Regions from separate parts of the Enterobacter vonholyi genome, predicted to be linked through region 3. Evidence: predicted binding sites of a transcription regulator. Region 3 holds the regulator's gene; each other region holds the start of a gene.
The links. The regulator PurR, encoded in region 3, represses purine synthesis genes. The targets are predictions, from matches to a motif close to CANGCAAACGTTTGCNTG.
Positions count from the first base shown of each region.

Region 1: purL (phosphoribosylformylglycinamidine synthase) is a predicted target of PurR. The motif match lies at 1,482-1,499, and genes of this name have one in related genera.
Region 2: purE (5-(carboxyamino)imidazole ribonucleotide mutase) is a predicted target of PurR. The motif match lies at 1,238-1,255, and genes of this name have one in related genera.

Region 1 covers NZ_CP162152.1:3,347,799-3,350,067, forward strand. The annotation lists gene purL (phosphoribosylformylglycinamidine synthase) at 1-1,396, opposite strand, end outside; gene mltF (membrane-bound lytic murein transglycosylase MltF) at 1,664-2,269, shown strand, end outside.
Region 2 covers NZ_CP162152.1:1,101,123-1,103,391, forward strand. The annotation lists gene purK (5-(carboxyamino)imidazole ribonucleotide synthase) at 1-661, opposite strand, end outside; gene purE (5-(carboxyamino)imidazole ribonucleotide mutase) at 658-1,167, opposite strand; gene AB3N39_RS05165 (YdgH/BhsA/McbA-like domain containing protein) at 1,339-1,548, opposite strand; gene lpxH (UDP-2,3-diacylglucosamine diphosphatase) at 1,687-2,269, opposite strand, start outside.
Region 3 covers NZ_CP162152.1:1,865,499-1,867,767, reverse strand. The annotation lists gene AB3N39_RS08895 (YnhF family membrane protein) at 121-210, opposite strand; gene purR (HTH-type transcriptional repressor PurR) at 508-1,533, shown strand; gene punR (DNA-binding transcriptional activator PunR) at 1,551-2,269, opposite strand, start outside.

The sequences.
Region 1 (2,269 bases), 1.5 Mb from region 3:
CGAGATCCGCATCAGACTGGCCGGAGGCCATCGAAGAGGCCGCACCGCCGCCCAGACCGATGTTCATCGCCGGGCCGCCGAGTACGATCAGCTTCGCGCCGACGACGATCTCGCCTTTCTGCACGTGATCGGCACGGATGTTGCCAATCCCGCCTGCCAGCATGATCGGTTTGTGGTAGCCGCGCAGCTCTTCGCCGTTGTGGCTGTCCACTTTCTCTTCATAGGTACGGAAGTAACCGTTCAGCGCCGGACGGCCAAACTCGTTGTTAAACGCCGCGCCGCCCAGCGGACCTTCGGTCATGATATCCAGGGCGGTTACAATGCGCTCTGGCTTGCCGAAATCTTCTTCCCACGGCTGTTCAAAGCCCGGGATACGCAGGTTGGAGACGGAGAAACCGACCAGACCCGCTTTTGGTTTTGCACCACGACCAGTCGCCCCTTCGTCACGGATTTCACCGCCGGAGCCGGTAGCCGCACCCGGCCACGGGGAGATTGCCGTCGGGTGGTTGTGGGTTTCAACCTTCATCAGGATATGCGCGGGCTCCTGATGGAAGTCATAGCGCCCTGCTTCGCGATCGGCGAAGAAGCGGCCCACCTCGGAGCCTTCCATCACCGCGGCATTGTCTTTATAGGCAGACAGCACGTGGTCAGGGGTTTGCTCCATGGTGTTTTTGATCATTTTGAACAGCGACTTCGGCTGCTGTTCGCCGTCAATAATCCAGTCGGCGTTGAAAATCTTATGGCGGCAGTGCTCAGAGTTAGCCTGCGCGAACATGTAAAGTTCGATGTCGTTCGGGTTACGGTTGAGCTTAACGAACGCATCCTGCAGGTAGTCGATTTCGTCTTCTGCCAGCGCCAGGCCGAGACGCAGGTTGGCGTCGATCAGTGCCTGACGGCCCTGCCCCAGCAGGTCCACGCTCTGTACTGGCGCAGGCTGATGGTGGGAGAAAAGCTTCTGTGCGTCATCGAGAGAGGCAAATACGCTCTCCATCATGCGGTCGTGCAGCTCAGCCGCAACCGCCTGCCACTGCGCGTCGCTCAGGGTTGAGGCTTCCACGTAGTACGCCACGCCGCGCTCCAGGCGGTTAATCTGGCTCAGGCCACAGTTGTGGGCGATGTCGGTGGCTTTGGAAGACCAGGGGGAGATGGTGCCCGGACGCGGCGTCGCAAGGATCAGTTTGCCGGTTGGCGTATGGCTGCTGAGGCTTGGGCCATACTTGAGCAGGCGTTCCAGCTGTACGCGCTCCTCTGCATTCAGGGGGGCATTCAGGTCAGCAAAATGGACATACTCAGCGTAAATATTGCTTACCGGAAGGTCGGCCGCCTGAAAACGTGCCAGCAGTTTAGTGATACGGAAGGCAGACAGTGCAGGCGAACCACGCAGAATTTCCATCATAAGTCTCTCGTCTTCGAAGCGCCGGGGCGCTTACAGTGTGCGCAAGGGGGGAAAACGGGCGTCATTATAGAGAATCCTGAGCGCCGACGAAACCGTTTGCGTCGAAATAAAATTTGCCCAGAGGTTTAACAATAGATGTGACCTGTCTCTCTAATTGGTTGCCAAGTGGCGCAAGTTTACGCAAAATGCCGCTCATTCAATGGCAAACCTTATTATTAACATGGCTACAGCAAACTGAGGCAACCGGCGTCGCAGAGAATTAACTAATTGAAAAAATTAAAGATTAATTATCTGCTCATCGGCATTGTAACGTTGCTGTTGGCAGTGGCCCTCTGGCCTTCTATCCCCTGGTTCGGCAAAGCCGAAAACCGTATCGCCGCCATTCAGGAGCGGGGGGAATTGCGCGTCAGTACCCTCAACTCCCCGCTCATTTACAGCGACATCAACGGCAAAATCATTGGTCTGGATTATGAGCTGGCACAACAGTTCGCCGATTATCTTGGCGTGAAGCTTAAAATCACCGTCCGCCAGAATATAAATCAGCTTTTTGACGACCTCGATAACGACGATGCCGACATGCTTGCCGCCGGGCTGGTGTATAACAGCGAGCGCAGCAAGAACTACCAGCCGGGCCCGACCTACTATTCCGTTTCGCAGCAGCTAGTTTACCGCGTCGGGAGCCTGCGCCCGCGCTCGCTGGCTTCGATTAACGATCGGCAGCTGACGATTGCGCCCGGCCACGTGGTGATTGACGACCTGCGTGAGCTCAAGGAGAAAAAATATCCCGACCTGAGCTGGACGGTGGATCCGAAACTCGGCACGACGGAGCTGCTTGAGCAGGTAAAAGACCAGAAAGTGCCCTACACCATTGCC
Region 2 (2,269 bases), 760 kb from region 3:
CCACGTAGCCCAGCTCGTGCATGATGGCAGAGAGCATCTCTTCCGCCTGCGCCTGCTGGTCAGCATTGGCGTGCGGGAAGGCGACGCTGGTGCGCAGAATGCCGTCCTGGTGCAGGTTATGCGTCAGCGGATAAAAGACGGTATGCCCGTCGTGCCCGCGCGCGCCAACCAGCGAGACTTCACCGCTGAAGTTAATGCCCTGCTCAACAATGCATTCGCCGTAGCAGTCGTCCGGCAGCTCGGCGGTGTCGTTTGCGCGCAGGCGCCACTGGCCGCGGCCGTCGTAGCCGCCCACGCGGCGCTTCACGATCGCCAGCTCGCCCAGCATGGCGAAGACGTCGTTCCACTCGCTTTTATCGGACAGGAGCTGCCACGGTGCGGTCGGCAAACCGAGCTTGTCGAACAGCTGCTTTTGCGTCAGACGGTCGGCAATGATTGGGAACACGTCGCGGTTAACAAAAGCGTTGTGACGCGCCAGCTCGCGGGTCAGAGCGGTCTCCGGCCAGCGTTCGATCTCGGCGGTGATCACGCTCTGGTGGAATGGGACGGCTTCCGGCTCGGCGTCCAGCCCGACGGGCCAGACGGCAATCCCCAGCGGTTCACCGGCCTGACGCAGCATGCGGCCTAACTGGCCGTTACCGAGGACGCAAACCTGCTTCATGCCGCACCCCGCGGGTCTGGATTGTCCAGCACTTCGTCGGTCTGGGCTTTACGCCACTCCGCCAGACGCTGATGCAACGCTTTATCGTGTGTCGCCAGGATCTGCGCAGCCAGCAGGGCGGCATTGGCGGCACCCGCTTTGCCAATAGCCAGCGTGCCGACAGGAATACCGCGCGGCATCTGGACGATGGAGTAGAGGCTATCCACACCGCTTAACGCGGCGCTTTGTACCGGGACGCCCAGAACCGGTACCAGGGTTTTGGCGGCAATCATGCCCGGCAGATGTGCTGCGCCGCCCGCGCCGGCAATGATCACCTCATAACCATTCTCTTCGGCGCTTTCTGCGAAGCTGAACAGTTTGTCAGGCGTACGGTGCGCGGAGACCACTTCAACGTGGTGCGGAACATTCAGGATTTCAAATATTTCGGCGGCGAACTGCATGGTAGCCCAGTCGCTTTTGGACCCCATCACGATGGCGACACGCGCCGGATTATTGCGGGAAGACATGCGTCTTAAAACTCCTGTGGTGCGAAACACACTGCTTTCGAGGGCACAGAGAATAGCATGTTATACGGGCAAGGAAAACGGTTGCGCGGTTAAATCTTGAACCGTTGTTGCCGTCAATTCATAACAAAACAGACCGCATTCTGGCGGTCTGTTTTCGTCGATGGGCAATCATTATTTCGTCAGTTCTGCGGTCATATAGACGCGGTTGTCGACCTTCGCGCTGGTGATTTTGTAAGACGCACCCTGTTCAGCAGCCTGTGCAGCGATTTTCGCTTCTGCGCGGTCAAGGGTAGAGGCAGTTGCGCTCACGCTTTGAGCGAAAGAACCGAAAGAAGCCAGAGAAAGAGCAGCAACTGCAACGAAAGTTTTGATGGATTTCATGGTCGTATTCCTTAAGTATTTTGTCTGGGATAGGGCGTTTTGCCCTGATGTGATAAATAGTAGACCGACCACGGACTGATTAAAATCGAAACAATTTGCCAATATTGTTCAAAAAAATAGAATGAATTTTGAGGGGGATTAAAAATGGAAAGCGATCAGCTCGACGCCCTCTGGCGTGACTTTGACCATGGAGCCTTCGGTGTGCCAGGCACCCAACACCACGCGATGGGCCGGTTCGCCGTTGGCGATAAGGGAATGGACGTCTGGACGATGGGTATGACCGTGTATCAACCACTGAACGCCATGCTTTTCCATCACGCTCACCACGGCCTGGGGATTCACGTCCATGATGGTCATGGATTTGCTGCTGTTGGCGGCTTTGCTGCCCGCACGCATTCTGGCAGCGATACGGTTGCGGATAAACAGCGGCAGGGCAAGGAACACCTTCTGGATCCACGGGGTGTGGACCTTGGCGCGAAACGCCAGGTAGCCGGTATCGTCGGTGCAGAGCGTGTCGCCGTGCATGATCAGGACCTTGCGGCCATAGAGATTGAGTACCCGTTCTTCCGGCAGCAGCGTCATGCCGCTTTCGCGGGCGTAGCGCTTGCCGATCAAGAAATCACGATTGCCGTGAATGAAGTAGCAGGGGACGCCGGAATCTACCAGCGCGTGAATGGCGGCTGCCATTTCACGGTGTAGCGGGTTAGGATCGTCGTCGCCA
Region 3 (2,269 bases):
AAGAAGCGGAAAGCATGACATCAATCACAAAAAATGAGAAGTTAACAAAATGGCAAAAGATTTTTGCCAGAGAAGTAACAATCCGGGGAGTCGGGAGGGAAGGCTCTCCCTCCGCGTAAATCAGTGCAGCGCAGCCGTCAGACCGGCCGCAACAATCAGAGCCAGCACAACAACGGTGGTGAACAGCGAAAACTTAAGATCGGAACTCATCAATTTTTCTCCTTTTAATCCCCACACGAAAAGTGAGCTTGCTCATTTTTGCACAGATTACGTCAAAAATCTTCCTGGATTTATACTGAGAACCACTTTACCTCTTCCCCTTTTCATCAAGATAGGACAAAATTCCACGCTAAATTTATTAGCGTACCGGCCATTGACCCCCTCCTGACGTCCCGTGTCGTTTTCCCGGCGTGCCGCAATTCAAGATTGCGTGATAAGGGTGAGAGAAGGCAAACGTTTACCTTCAAGTTTTTCAGGAGTTTAGGATATGGTCTGGAGTGACATTTAATGGCAACAATTAAAGACGTAGCAAAACGCGCAAACGTTTCCACTACAACCGTATCACATGTAATTAACAAAACCCGCTTTGTGGCGGAAGAGACGCGCAACGCCGTCTGGGCAGCGATCAAGGAGCTGCATTATTCGCCAAGTGCGGTCGCGCGTAGCCTTAAGGTTAATCACACCAAGTCCATTGGATTGCTGGCGACCAGTAGTGAAGCGGCCTATTTTGCCGAGATCATTGAAGCGGTTGAAAAAAACTGCTTCCAGAAAGGCTATACCCTGATTCTGGGCAACGCGTGGAACAGCATTGAAAAACAGCGCGCCTACCTGTCGATGATGGCTCAGAAGCGCGTTGACGGCCTGCTGGTGATGTGTTCCGAGTACCCGGAATCCGTGCTGTCGATGCTCGAAGAGTATCGCCACATCCCCATGGTCGTTATGGACTGGGGCGAAGCGCGTGCAGATTTCACCGACTCCGTTATCGACAATGCCTTTGAAGGCGGTTATATGGCCGGCCGTTACCTGATCGAACGCGGTCACCGCGAGATTGGCGTGATCCCGGGTCCGCTGGAGCGCAACACCGGGGCGGGCCGTCTTGCCGGTTTTATGAAAGCGATGGAAGAAGCGCTGATCACCGTGCCGGAAAACTGGATCGTGCAGGGCGACTTTGAGCCGGAATCAGGCTACCGCGCAATGCAGCAGATCGTTTCCCAGCCGCACCGTCCGACCGCCGTTTTCTGCGGGGGTGACATCATGGCCATGGGCGCGCTCTGCGCCGCCGATGAACTGGGTCTGCGCGTACCGCAGGATATTTCCGTGATCGGGTATGACAACGTGCGTAACGCGCGCTTCTTCACCCCAGCGCTGACCACCATTCACCAGCCGAAAGATTCGCTGGGCGAAACGGCCTTCAATATGCTGCTCGACAGGATCGTCAACAAGCGCGAAGAGTCGCAGTCCATTGAAGTTCACCCGCGCCTGATTGAACGCCGTTCCGTTGCGGACGGTCCGTTCCGCGACTACCGTCGTTAATCCCTTTACGGGGCCAGCTACGCTGGCTCCCGTAACCATTCCCGGTTCAGCGTTTCGCTGTCCCCCAGATAATCCAGCAGCCAGGCCATGGCGGGCGAGACATCATTTTGTTGCCAGGTCAGGCAGCAGGCCGCGTCCGGGAACGGATTTTCCAGCGTCAGTTCAACCCATTCGCCGGTATTGATGCGCGGACGCGCAAAATGAACGGGCACCATCGCGACGCACAGTCCGGCACTGAGGCACGTCGCCGACGATTCCCAGTCCGGAGCCACCACCCGCCGCTGGTTGTCCAGAAGCCAGGTGATACGCTTGGGCAATGAACGGGACGTATCCTCCAGCACCAGCGAGGGCCAGTTGCGCAGCGTATCGTCGCTAAGCGGCCCGTCCATCGCTGCCAGAGGATGATCGCTGGCCACCACGCATTTCCAGCTCAGCATCCCCATGTCGCGAAAGGCGTAACGTCCCCCGACCGGGATCGCCTGCGTCGCGCCAATCGCCATCTCCGCCCTGCCGTCCGCCAGCGCATCCCACACCCCGTTGAACACCTCCTGCGAGACCCGCAGCTCAACGTCAGAGAAATGACGATAGAAATCGACAATCATCTGTCGGGTGCGTTCCGGCTTCACGATGTTATCCACCGCGATGGAAAGATGTCCCCGCCAGCCGTTGGCGATCTGCTGGCACTGTTCGCGGGTGATCTGCATTTTTTTGATAACAGAACGCCCTTCCTTCAAAA